DNA from 3 places in the Streptomyces sp. NPDC059454 genome. Region 3 is predicted to be linked to each of the others. Evidence: riboswitches for the same ligand, from Rfam matches in the RefSeq annotation. Region 3 holds a riboswitch; each other region holds the start of a gene.
What was found. Region 3 has a riboswitch for cyclic di-AMP ahead of ACFXAE_RS07285 (transglycosylase SLT domain-containing protein). Riboswitches for the same ligand answer to the same signal wherever they lie in the genome.
Positions count from the first base shown of each region.

Region 1: another riboswitch for cyclic di-AMP. It lies ahead of ACFXAE_RS16795 (M23 family metallopeptidase); the one in region 3 lies ahead of ACFXAE_RS07285 (transglycosylase SLT domain-containing protein).
Region 2: another riboswitch for cyclic di-AMP. It lies ahead of ACFXAE_RS11085 (M23 family metallopeptidase); the one in region 3 lies ahead of ACFXAE_RS07285 (transglycosylase SLT domain-containing protein).

Region 1 is NZ_JBHYVC010000021.1:14,664-18,866, reverse strand. It holds gene ACFXAE_RS16815 (HAMP domain-containing sensor histidine kinase) at 1-1, shown strand, start outside; gene ACFXAE_RS16810 (response regulator) at 32-691, shown strand; gene ACFXAE_RS16805 (dihydrofolate reductase family protein) at 769-1,902, shown strand; tRNA gene ACFXAE_RS16800 (tRNA-Met) at 1,966-2,039, shown strand; cyclic di-AMP (ydaO/yuaA leader) riboswitch at 2,351-2,508, shown strand; gene ACFXAE_RS16795 (M23 family metallopeptidase) at 2,521-3,540, shown strand; gene ACFXAE_RS16790 (PrsW family intramembrane metalloprotease) at 3,633-4,203, opposite strand, start outside.
Region 2 is NZ_JBHYVC010000011.1:123,855-128,057, forward strand. It holds gene ACFXAE_RS11070 (GNAT family N-acetyltransferase) at 1-218, opposite strand, end outside; gene ACFXAE_RS11075 (HPr family phosphocarrier protein) at 419-700, shown strand; gene ACFXAE_RS11080 (GntR family transcriptional regulator) at 851-1,546, opposite strand; gene ACFXAE_RS11085 (M23 family metallopeptidase) at 1,724-2,497, opposite strand; cyclic di-AMP (ydaO/yuaA leader) riboswitch at 2,510-2,673, opposite strand; gene ACFXAE_RS11090 (M16 family metallopeptidase) at 2,875-4,203, opposite strand, start outside.
Region 3 is NZ_JBHYVC010000007.1:107,005-111,207, reverse strand. It holds gene ACFXAE_RS07295 (outer membrane lipoprotein carrier protein LolA) at 1-258, opposite strand, end outside; gene ACFXAE_RS07290 (polyprenyl synthetase family protein) at 500-1,510, opposite strand; cyclic di-AMP (ydaO/yuaA leader) riboswitch at 2,092-2,260, shown strand; gene ACFXAE_RS07285 (transglycosylase SLT domain-containing protein) at 2,266-2,736, shown strand; gene ACFXAE_RS07280 (HAD family hydrolase) at 2,700-3,572, opposite strand; gene ACFXAE_RS07275 (GNAT family N-acetyltransferase) at 3,795-4,203, shown strand, end outside.

The DNA.
Region 1 (4,203 bases), on a different contig from region 3:
ACCGACGTCCCCCGACCGGAAACGCTGACACATGACCGACCCGGCCCCCACCCGCATCCTGCTCGCCGACGACCACGCGCTGGTCCGCCGGGGGGTTCGCCTCATCCTCGACGGCGAACCGGATCTGACCGTCGCCGCCGAGGCCGCCGACGGTGCCGAAGCCCTCGAACAGGCCCGTGAGCACCGCCCCGACCTGGCCATTCTCGACATCGCGATGCCCCGCCGGACCGGTCTTCAGGCGGCCCGTGAGATCTCCCGGGACCTGCCGGAGACGCGCGTCCTCATCCTGACCATGTACGACAACGAGCAGTTCTTCTTCGAGGCCCTCGCCGCCGGGGCCTCCGGCTACGTCCTGAAGTCCGTCGCCGACCGCGACCTCGTCGAGGCCTGCCACGCCACCATGCGCGGCGAGCCGTTCCTCTACCCAGGCGCCGTCAACGCCCTCATCCACCACTACCTCGACCTCGTGCGGGAGGGCCGCACCCTGCCGTCCAAGGCGATCACCGACCGGGAGGAGGAGATCCTGAAGCTGGTCGCCGAGGGCCACACCTCGCAGCAGATCGCCGGTCTCCTCGTCATCAGCCCCAGGACCGTGGAGCGGCACCGCGCCAACCTGCTGGCCAAGCTCGGCCTGAAGGACCGCCTGGAACTCACCCGGTACGCCATCCGCGTGGGGCTGATCGAGCCCTGAACCGGTACCCGGGCCGGTCGCGCCCGTTGTCAGACTGGACCCCCGCAGGCCCGCCCGCCCCCTGGGAGTAGGAACCGATGCCCCACCCGTACGTCCTGCTGTCCGCCGCCGTCTCCCTCGACGGCCACCTGGACGACACCGGCCCCGAGCGGCTGCTGCTGTCGAGCCCGGCCGACTTCGACCGGGTCGACGAGGTACGGGCATCCGTGGACGCCATCCTGGTCGGCGCCGGCACGATCCGCGCCGACAACCCCCGGCTGCTGGTCAACTCGCCCGAGCGGCGCGCCGCCCGCCTCGCCGGGGGCCGGGCCGAGTACCCGCTCAAGGTCACCGTCAGCGGCTCCGGCGACCTGGACCCGGCGGCCCGGTTCTGGCACACCGGCGGCGAGAAGGTCCTCTACACGACCGACGAGGGCGCCGGGCGCGCCCACGCCCTCGGTCTCGCCGCCGACGTCGTCCCGCTCGGCACCGAACTCGACTGGCGGCGGCTCCTTGAGCACCTGCACGCCGAGCGCGGGGTCCGGCGGCTCATGGTCGAGGGCGGCGGCACGATCCACACCCAGCTCCTCACCGAAGGACTGGCCGACGAGCTCCAGCTGGTCCTCGCCCCGCTGTTCGTCGGCGCCCCGGAGGCCCCCCGCCTCTTCGGCCCCGGCTCCTACCAGGGCGGCCGGCTGCGGCTGGTGGAAACCCGCCCGATCGGCGACGTCGTCCTGATGCGCTACGAGCCCACCGCCCCTGGCACCGGCCCGCTGCCCTCCGCCGCCGACCACCACTGGCTGGCCCTCGCCTGCGAGCTGGCCGCCGAGTGCCCGCCCTCCAAGACGGCGTTCAGCGTGGGCGCGGTCGTGGTGGCCGCCGACGGTACGGAGCTGGCGCGCGGCCACTCCCGGGAGGGCGCCGACCCGGTGGTGCACGCGGAGGAGGCCGCGCTCGCCAAGGCCGATCCCACGGACCCCCGGCTCGCCGGCGCCACCGTGTACTCCAGCCTGGAACCCTGCGCCCGCCGCGCGTCCCGGCCGGCGCCCTGCGCCCGGCTGATCCTGGACGCGGGGGTACGGCGGGTGGTCACGGCCTGGCGCGAGCCGGACACGTTCGTGCCGGGAGCCGACGGCAGCGCGGTACTGGCGGCCGGAGGCGCCGTCGTCGTCGTCCTGCCGGAGCACGAGGACCGCGCCAAGGCCCCCAACGGCCACCTGCTCGGCGGCTGAAACCGGGCCGCCCGTAATGGGTGTGCGCCATGTCCCGCGGATGGCGTACACTGGTTTCAACGACGCGGGGTGGAGCAGCTCGGTAGCTCGCTGGGCTCATAACCCAGAGGTCGCAGGTTCAAATCCTGTCCCCGCTACTGAAGGCCGAGGGCCGGAATCCAAAGGATTCCGGCCCTCGGTGTTTCCCGTTCCCCCGCTCCCCGTTCCCCCGCTCCCCGTTCTCACTCAACGTGAGCGATCCACCCCGCAGCGCATGACAATTGACGCACGGTCAGAAACCGTCCGGGGTTCGGGGCGCGGTCAACTCGCCCGTTTTTGGCCGCTCGTGGCGCTTAAGTCCCCGTGGAAATCGTTAATGATCAAGAGGAACAGCTTGGAATCAGGCCCTCGCGTCTATTAACGTTCGATAACGCAGCGCGGTCGTCCCAGCCGTCACAGAAGTCGGCTCCGTGCGCACGCGCCGAATCCCGCAAGGGAACCGGGGAACCACCACCATGGGGTGAATCACGCGGATACCGCCGTGGCAACACGGCGCGTATACGCGCGTAGGAGACCTTCCCGCTCCGAACCCGTCAGCTAACCCGGTAGGCGAAGACGGAAGGAAAGGAGCGCGCCCACGTGGCGTCCAACCCGCCTGCCCCCGAGGCCCCGTTCAAGCCGAGCGACACCTTCGCCTACGGCGCCGGCCACACCGACGAGGGCCCTTTCGAGGAGTGGAACCCCACCGCGGAGTCCCTTCGCCCCGTGCGCGGCCGGCATCGCGTCTCCAAGCAGCGCGGCGGGGGACTCGCCCGCAGCTCCACCGTCCTGGGCGTCGGCGTCATCGCGGCCGTCGGTGCCGGCGGCATGGCCAGCGCCCAGACCGGCAAGCCGCCGGTCTCGATCTCCGTGCCCGACCTCCCCAATGTGGGTTCCCTCATCTCCGACGAGGAAACCCCCGAGGGATCGTCCACCCCCCTCAGCACCCTCGGCATGACCACCGTCGACACCGAGCAGGGCGCCGCCGACGCCGGTGAGGCACTGCGCGCCCGGATCATGGCGCAGGTCGAGCAGCAGCAGGACCAGGCCGAGAGCAAGGCCCAGGCCGAGGCCGTCGCCGCCGCCGAGAAGCAGGCCGCCGAGGCCGCCGCCAAGGCGGAGAAGGAGGCCAAGGCCAAGGCCGAGGCCGCCAAGGAGAAGGCGGAGGAGGAGGCCAGGCAGAAGGCCGAGGCCGAGCGCCTCGCCGAGCTGGCCAAGCAGTACGCGCTGCCGACCTCCTCGTACACCATCACCTCGACCTTCGGTCAGGCCGGCGCCTACTGGTCCTCCGGCCAGCACACCGGCCTCGACTTCGCCGCCCCCACGGGCACGCTGATCAAGGCCGTCCACACCGGCACGATCACCTCCGCCGGCTATGACGGCTCCTACGGCTACAAGACCGTGCTCACGCTCGACGACGGCACCGAGATCTGGTACGCCCACCAGTCCTCCATCAGCGTCAGCGTCGGCCAGAAGGTCAACACCGGCGATGTGATCGGCCGCGTCGGCTCCACCGGCAACTCCACCGGGGCCCACCTCCACCTGGAGGTCCACCCCGGCGGCTCCGCCTCGGGCATCGACCCGATGGCGTGGCTGCGCGACAAGGGCCTCACCCCCTGAGCCCCGCCGCTTCCTGAACCCCGGCAGTCCCGACGACGACCCCCCGACGTCAGGGCTGCCGGTCAGGTGTTCTCCGGGGCGGTGCGGACCCGTCAGGACCGGCGGGCGTCCGAGTCGTACGCGGTGTACGGGTGCCCGTACGACGGGTGCCCGTACGACGGATTCCCGTACCCGCCGTACACCGCCCACGGCGCCGCGGCGACCGGGACCCGGGGCGCGGTGACACGGGCCGCGTGCTCCAGGGCCGGCCGGGCCGCTCCCCGCCGGTGCCACAGCTCCAGCAGCAGCTCCCGCTCCCGCGTGACGAAGTCCGGCCCCGCCCGCCCGAGCCGCCCCCGGTGCCGCAGGAACGCCAGCGACGTCGCGTACGCCTCGTACGCGGCGACCGACCGCGCCGCCGCCTTCCCGCCGCGGCGGCGCGCGTACTGCCGGGCGACGCGCCGCGCCCGCATCGAGCCCAGTGCGAACGGCTCCGTCGCGTCGAGCCATCCGGCGGCCACGTACGCGGGCAGCTCCGCCCGCACGGTCCGCAGCTCCCGCTGCCGCGTCCACACCACCAGCCAGGTCAGCAGCCCGAACACCGGCACCATGAACGCCGCGTACACCGCGAGGAAGCCGTACCGGCCGAGTGCCGAGGAGCCGTTCCACAGCGCGTGCATGCCC
Region 2 (4,203 bases), on a different contig from region 3:
TGGTGCGTGAAGCGGTGGACGTCCTTGGCGGACAGGCGAGGGTAGGGCGCGAAGAAGCGGTAGTACTTCGACTCGTCCGACACCTGCTCGTAGAAGCTGACCAGGCGCTCGGCGTCATCAACGGTGATGGGGCGGATGCGCGCGGTGCCGCCGTCGCGCAGCACCACGTCGGCCTCCCAGTGGGCGGGATACTCGTGCCGGTCCGACGAGATCTGCATGGGCCCCAGACTACGGCTCGCGTACGACAACGGCGCGAGGCAGTCTGTGGTGGACGACAGCCGGGCCGAGGCCGCGGTCCGGCTGTCGCCGGGAGCGGGAGCGGATGCCACTTCGGGCACGCTCCGGTACACGCTCCGGGCACGCTTCACGATGTGGGAAACTGGTCTAGACAACCCTGAACACCGAAGGGCAGCAACACATGGCTGAGCGCCGCGTCAACGTCGGCTGGGCCGAGGGCCTCCACGCCCGCCCCGCTTCCATCTTCGTCCGAGCCGCCACGGCCACAGGCGTCCCGGTGACGATCGCCAAGGCCGGGGGCGACCCCGTCAACGCGGCCTCCATGCTGGCTGTGCTGGGCCTGGGCGCCCAGGGCGGCGAGGAGATCGTCCTCGCGTCCGACGCCGAGGGCGCCGACGCCGCCCTGGACCGGCTGGCGAAGCTGGTCTCCGAGGGTCTCGAGGAGCTCCCCGAGACCGTCTGAGCACGTATGGGGTGCGGGAATGTCTCCTCACCGACACGCACCGCAACCGAAAGGCCCGCCCGGACCACCGGGCGGGCCTTTTGCTTTTCCCTTTACGGGCAGCAGAGATAACCCCCGAGAAATGAACCCTCTTTGTATACGGCACCTGTGTTAATGCCGAAGGCTCGGCATGTTTACAGGATGTTGCGAGTTCCTCACACGGTCCGCGCGGCCGGCGCCGGAGACGAAACGCAGGCGGTGCCCGGCGCTCGCGCGCTCGGTGTGCAGTGCCGTGACGGACCGCGCGCGGTCACCGTCGCCGCGCGCCACGGCGTCCACGATCGCGCCGTGCTCCGCCCAGTACCCGACCGGGTCGGGCGGCCCCTCGGTGGTGTACATCCAGGCGATCTTGTGCCGCAGCTGGGTCAGCGTCGAGGTCAGTGCCGGGCTGCCGGTGGCTTGGGCGAGCGTCTCGTGAAACCAGCCGCTCAGGGAGCGCAGGTCGTCGCTGCTGCCCTGGCGGGCGCGTTCCTGCCCCAGCCGGACCAGGCCGCGCAGCACCTTCAGATGGGCCTCGGTGCGGCGCTGGGCCGCGCGGGAGGCGCCGAGCGGCTCGAGGAGCATGCGCATCTCCAGCAGGTCGGCGGCCTCCTGCTCGGTGGGTTCCGCGACGCACGCGCCCGCGTGCCGCCGGGTCACCACGAATCCCTCGGCCTCCAGCGTGCGCAGCGCCTCCCGGACGGGGACGCGGGAGACACCGTAACGGCGGGCGAGTACTTCCTCGGTGAGCCGGCCGCCGCGCTCGTGGACACCCGCGACGATGTCGTCCCGGATCGCCGTGCACACCGAGTGCGCGGGAATACGCATGACCGACCTCCGGCTTAATCCCCGTGAAACGTCGACGATTGACGTGTGTTCCGTGACTCTATTCCAATCAGCGGGAATTCACGACGGCGGACCGGAATCCATGCATATTTTTTGGACAGGCCCCCGGAAACACCGATGCCCCGGCTCGGGGAGCCGGGGCATCGGGAAGCGGTCGGGTCAGAGGTTCACCCCGTGCGCACGGAGGTAGGCGACGGGATCGAGGTCGGAGCCGTACTCGGCGGTCGTACGGGCCTCGAAGTGCAGATGCGCGCCCGTGACGTTGCCGGTGGCGCCGGAGACGCCTATCTGCTGCCCGGCGGCGACCTGCTGGCCCACGGAGACGCCGATGGACGACAGGTGACCGTACTGGGTGTACGTACCGTCGTGCATCTTGATGACGACCTGGTTGCCGTACGAGCCGCCCCAGCCGGCCTCGACGACGGTGCCGATGCCGACCGACTGGACGGGGGTGCCGCTCGCGGCGTGGAAGTCGACACCGGTGTGGCTGCCGGAGGACCACAGCGAGCTGCCGGCCTGGTAACTGGTCGAGACGTACGAGCCGGGGATCGGGGAGACGAAGGTGTTGAGGCGCTCACGCTCGGCCTCACGCGCGGCGCGCTCCTTCTCCGCGCGGGCCTCCTCCGCCGCCTTGGCGGCCTTCTCGCGCGCGGTCTCCTCGGCGGCCTTCCGTGCGGCGGCCTCGGCCGCCTCCCGGGCGGCCTCGTGCTGGGCGGCCGCCTGGGCGTCGATCCGGTCGGCGACCGCGTCGCCCAGGGTGACGACGGGCGTGAGGCCGGTCTGCGCGGCGGCGGGTTCGGCGGCGAGTGCGGGAGCCGCGAGGGAACCGACGACGCCGGTGGTGGTGAGCGCCGCGACGCCCGCCGCGCGGGCGGTGCCGCGCTGCGTCCGGCTGGGACGACGGTGCTTGCCCGGGGCGCGGGTGAACGCCATGTACAGGCTGGTCCTTTCCTTCCCTCTCGCCTACCGGGTTAGCTGACGGGTTCGGAGCAGGAAGGTCTCCTACGGACCCCCTCGCGACACGCGCGGGCGTCCGATTCACCCCAGGGACTGCACGGGTCCCCGGCTCCCCTGGCTCGCGCCGTACGGGGACTCGGCGATGGCTGTCCGGTGCCGCGGATGCGGCGCACTGCCCGACGAACAGCCCGGATGACGCTAAGCGGGCCGTCCCCCCGTCCTCAAACGAATCCCGGTTTTTGTAGCGCATCCCACAGGGCAGACAGGCAACTTCCGCCCCGATTCGGGCACAAGCGGGCCCTGGTGACCTTCGTGTCACCAGGGCCCCACGCGCGCGTGCGCCTTCGCGGCTCCTACTCGGCCGCCACGACGGTGACTTCACCGATCCCGAGGGCCTCGACGGGCGCCTTGATCTGCGCCGCGTCACCGACGAGGACGGTCACCAGACGGTCCACCGGGAAGGCGTTCACGACGGCCGCGGTGGCCTCCACGGTGCCGGTCGCGGCCAACTGCCGGTACAAGTCGGCCTGGTAGTGGTCGGGCAGGTGCTGCTCGACCTGGTCGGCCAGGGTGCTCGCGACCGCCGCGGCGGTCTCGTACTTGAGCGGCGCCACACCCACGAGGTTCTGCACGGCGACATCGCGTTCGTCGTCGGTGAGCCCTTCCGCGGCGAGCGTGCGCAGCACCGTCCACAGGTCCTCGAGGGCGGGGCCGGTGTTCGGGGTGTCGACGGAGCCGCTGATGGCCAGCATCGCCGCACCCGTGCCGTCCGGGGCGGACCGCAGGATCTGCCCGAACGCCCGGACGCCGTAGGTGTAGCCCTTCTCCTCACGCAGCACGCGGTCCAGGCGGGACGTGAGGGTGCCGCCCAGGCAGTACGTGCCGAGCACCTGCGCGGGCCACACGCGGTCGTGCCGGTCGGGGCCGATACGGCCGATCAGCAGCTGCGTCTGGACGGCGCCGGGACGGTCCACGATCACGACGCGGCCGGTGTCGTCGGCGACCACCGGGGGGACGGGCCGCGGCTGTGCCGAGGAGCCGGTCCAGGAGCCCAGTGTGTCGCCGAGCAGCGCGTCCAGGTCGATGCCGGTGAGGTCACCGACGACCACGGCGGTGGCCGTGGCGGGGCGGACGTGCTTCTCGTAGAAGGCGCGTACGGCCGCGGAGTCGATGCCGGTGACCGTCTCCTCGGTGCCCTGGCGCGGACGCGACATGCGCGCACTCGCCGGGAACAGCTCCTTGGAGAGCTCCTTGGCGGCGCGGCGGGAGGGGTTGGCCAGCTCGTGCGGGATCTCGTCGAGGCGGTTGCGGACCAGCCGCTCGACCTCGCTGTCGGCGAACGCGGGCGCCCTGAGGGCGTCGGCGATCAGACCGAGTCCCTTGGTGAGCCGCGAGGCCGGGACCTCCAGGCTGAGGCGGACGCCGGGGTGGTCGGCGTACGCGTCCAGGGTGCCGCCGCAGCGCTCCAGCTCGGCCGCGAACTCCTCGGCGGAGTGCTTGTCGGTGCCCTCGGAGAAGGCCCGCGCCATGATCGTGGCGACACCGTCGAGACCGGCCGGCTCGGCCTCCAGCGGCGCGTCGAGGAGCACCTCGACGGCGACGACCTGCTGGCCGGGGCGGTGGCAGCGCAGCACGGTCAGACCGTTGTCGAGCGTGCCGCGCTCGGGGGCCGGGAAGGCCCA
Region 3 (4,203 bases):
GAGGTCCGTAGTGATCTTCACGGTGCCGGACAGCTGCTCGACGTCCGACTTCGCGATCTTCTCTATCAGCTGCGCGGCGGTGATCTCCGGCAGGTCGGGGTCGCCGGAGTCGGCGATCGCGGGGACGAGACCGATGGTCGCGGCCGCCACTCCCATCACGGTGACCGGGACGACGTACCGCGCGGCCCTGCGCCGTCGCGTGCGCGGCTCGTCGGCCTCCCCCGCGGTCGTCATGTCGTCGGATTCGTACGGTGCCATGTGTGCCCTACCTCCGTAGTCGGCGGCGGCTTTTCGTCTCGTGACCTCGCACCAGTCTCACCCTGAGCCGCCATTCTCACCCGAATCGGTGAGAAGTGGTGTTGTCCGTCGTGGTCCATCTGACCAAATCCGGCAGGCGGATTCGTCAGACCCCGGACGCAACTCCACGTACTGCTGGGGTATGACACGCGGGGCGGTTTCCTCCCCCGCCCCGTAGGGGTCACGGGGAGTCCGGGCCGGTTCAGCCCGCGCGGTGCACCACCGCGTCGCACAGCTGCACGAGTGCCGTCTTCGCCTCGCACTCCGGCAGCGGGGCCAGCGCCGCGCGCGCCTCCTCGGCGTACCGCACGGTGTCCCGGCGGGCCTGCTCCAGCGCGGGGTGGGCGCGCAGCAGCCGCAGCGCCTCGGCGTGCCGGACGTCGTCGGTGAGGTCGGAGTCGAGCAGCTCGCACAGGGCGATGTCGTCGGCGAGACCCAGCCGGGCCGCCCGTTCGCGCAGCCGCAGCACGGGCAGGGTGGCGATGCCCTCGCGCAGGTCGGTGCCGGGGGTCTTGCCGGACTCGTGGGAGTCGGAGGCGATGTCCAGGACGTCGTCGGCGAGCTGGAAGGCGACGCCGAGCCGCTCGCCGTACTGGGTCAGCACGTCCACGACCGTCTCCTCGGCCCCGGACATCATCGCGCCGAACCGGCAGGCGACGGCGACCAGCGAGCCGGTCTTGCCGCCGAGCACGTCGAGGTAGTGGTCGACCGGGTCGCGGCCGTCCTGCGGTCCCGCGGTCTCCAGGATCTGCCCGGTGACCAGCCGCTCGAACGCCTCGGCCTGCACCCGCACGGCCTCAGGACCGAGGTCGGCCAGGATGTGCGAGGCCCGCGCGAAGAGGAAGTCGCCGGTGAGGACCGCGACGGAGTTGCCCCAGCGGGCGTTCGCGCTGTCGACCCCGCGCCGCACCTCGGCCTCGTCCATCACGTCGTCGTGGTACAGCGTGGCCAGGTGGGTGAGCTCCACCACCACGGCGGAGGGCACGACACCGGGCGCGTAGGGGTCGCCGAACTGGGCGGCGAGCATCACCAGCAGCGGACGGAACCTCTTGCCACCGGCCCGCACCAGGTGCTGGGCGGCCCCGGTGATGAAGGGGACCTCACTCTTGGTGGCCTCGAGCAGCCCTTCCTCGACAGCCGTCATTCCGGCCTGGACATCGGCTTCCAGAGCCTGGTCCCGCACGCTCAGCCCGAACGGCCCGACGACGGTCACGAGGGGTCTCCTGTCTGCTGGTGTCCACTGGCGATTACACGGAATGTCGATAGGTCGCTGCCTTCACTCAAGTCAGCGTATCCGGTCACGTTTCGATCACCGCCAGCGCCCGGGGTTACCGGCAGGGCTGCAGAGGATCAGGAACGGAGTGATTTTGATCGGTTGATAACAACGGACATTCCTCGCCTTTCCCGGACGCGGCAATCCACTCCTCGACCCGGCCCCGGCCCGCCTTCCGGGCCGCGGCCCACCGCGCGGATCACCCCGCCCGCCCTGACGTCCGATTTGCCGCAAATACCGAGTGAATTCCCCTTGGTGAGAAATGTACCCAGAGGGAATCCCCGGTGAAGTGGGTCACGCGCGATCCACCACCCCCGCCACCGGCCGCCACCCGCCGCCACCCGCCTCCAGCCTTCCCACAGCGCCGAGTTGACCCTTGGCACCTGCAAAGGATCAAGCATCCCAAAAGCCCCATTGCAAGATCAAACGGCGCCTTGTGTGATGTCCGCACTTGTTCCCGACATGTGCTCTCGCATACGTTCCGGGCCTGCCGGGTGGACGCCTAATCCTGCCGCCGCCCGGATCAACCCACGACGATCACTCAGAACGGCAGGAGCGGGGGACCCAGGTAAGCCGCCGGGCCGGACACGTGCCGGAACGGCTAGGGGTGAAGCCATGCCCGCAGGGGCACGGCCGGGCACTCTCCCGCCCGAACCCGACAGCTCACCTCGCAGGCGTAGGAGAGGAACCCAGACATGCCTGCTTTCGGTCAGCACCGCCGCCGCCTCGCCCGCTCCCTCGCCGTCGCCGGCGTCGCCGTGGTCGCCCTGCCGCTGTTCGGCGCGACCAGTGCCTCCGCGGCCACCACCGAGCCGACGACGACCGCCGCCTCCGTGACGGCGTACCCGGACAACCTCGACGGCTGGATCCGCGAGTCGCTGGACGTCATGGCGCAGCACGGCATCCCGGGCAGCTACGACGCCATCCACCGCAACATCATGCGCGAGTCCTCCGGCAACCCGTACGCCATCAACAACTGGGACTCCAACGCCGCCGCCGGTACCCCGTCGAAGGGCCTGCTGCAGGTCATCGACCCGACCTTCGCGGCCTACCACGTGCCCGGCACCGCCTTCGACCCGTACGACCCGGTCGCGAACATCACGGCGGCCTGCAACTACGCCGCCGACCGCTACGGCTCCATCGACAACGTCTTCGGCGCGTACTGAGCCACCCGCTGACGGGCGAGCGTCATCGCCCCGCCGAACAGTCGCTCGAGGACGACGGCCACGCCGTCGTCCTCGTTCGACGCGGTGACCTCGTCCGCCACCGCCTTCAGCTCGGGATGCGCGTTGGCCATGGCGACGCCGTGGGCCGCCCAGTCGAACATGGGGATGTCGTTCGGCATGTCGCCGAAGGCGATCGTCCGCGCCGGGCTCAGCCCCAGGTGTTCGGCGGCCAGCGCAAGGCCGGTCGCCTTGGTCACCCCGCACGGCTGGAGCTCCACGGTGCCCGGCCCCGACATGGTGACCGTGGCCAGCGAACCGACCACCGACCGGGCCGCCGCCGCCAACGCGTCGTCGGACAGGTCCGGATGGCGCAGCAGCACCTTGCTGATCGGCCGGTCCCACAGCTCCCCGCGCCGCTCGACCCGCACCGCGGGCAGGGTCGGGTGCGGCATCAGATAGCCGGGCTCGATCAGCGTCAGCCCGTCGACCCCGTCCTGGTCGACCGCGGCGTACACCTCCCCCACCTCGGCCTCGATCTTGCCGAGCGCGGTCTCCGCCAGTTCCCGGTCCAGCGTCACGGACCACAGCAGCCGGTCCGCACCGGCGTCGTACACCTGCGCGCCCTGTCCGCACACCGCGAGCCCCGTGCAGCCGAGGTCGTCCAGGAGCGGCCGCACTCTGGGGGCCGGGCGCCCCGTCACCACGAGGTGCTGCGCACCGGCCCGCCCCGCCCGCGCGAGCGCGGCGAGGGACCGGTCGGAGAGGGTGTCGTCGCCGCGCAGCAGCGTCCCGTCCAGGTCGGTGGCGATGAGCGAGCAATCGGTGGGTGCGGCCATGATCAGAGAATACGGACAACTCGACGGTCCGATTCACCGTGCCCGTTTGCGCTCGCTTTCGGTGTGGTTCCCCTTCTCTCGGTGCCGGGTAAGGACCGGTTCAGGACTCTTTCCCCGTTTGGCAAGAACATGGTCCGCTATCTACCGTCCACCTGGTCCCGGGCGGTACCTTCCAAGAGTCCAGGGGGGACTTGATCGGGGGGTCAGGTGAGCAGTGGACGCATGCGCGTGCTGAGGCCCGAGGAGCTCGGCGAGGGGGAACGGGAGCGCTGGCGGGAGCTGCGCGCCGCGGCGGACGCACCGCGCAACCCCTTCATGGAACCGGAGTTCAGCATCACCGCGGCCCGGGTGCGCCCGCGGGCCCGGGTCGCCGTGCTGTACGCGGGCGCACAACCGGCGGGCTTCCTGCCGTACGAGCGGGGTGTGTTGGGGCAGGGCCGGGCGATCGGGCTCGGAGTGTCGGACTGCCAGGGCGCGGTCCTGGCCCCAGGTGTCGTCCCGGAGGCGGGTGAACTGCTGCGGGGCTGCTCGGTGTCGAGCTTCGCCTTCGACAACCTGGAGGCGGGCCAGCGGTTGTTCGCGCCGTACGCGGCCGAGGAGCACGCCACGTACGTCATCGACGTGGAGAAGG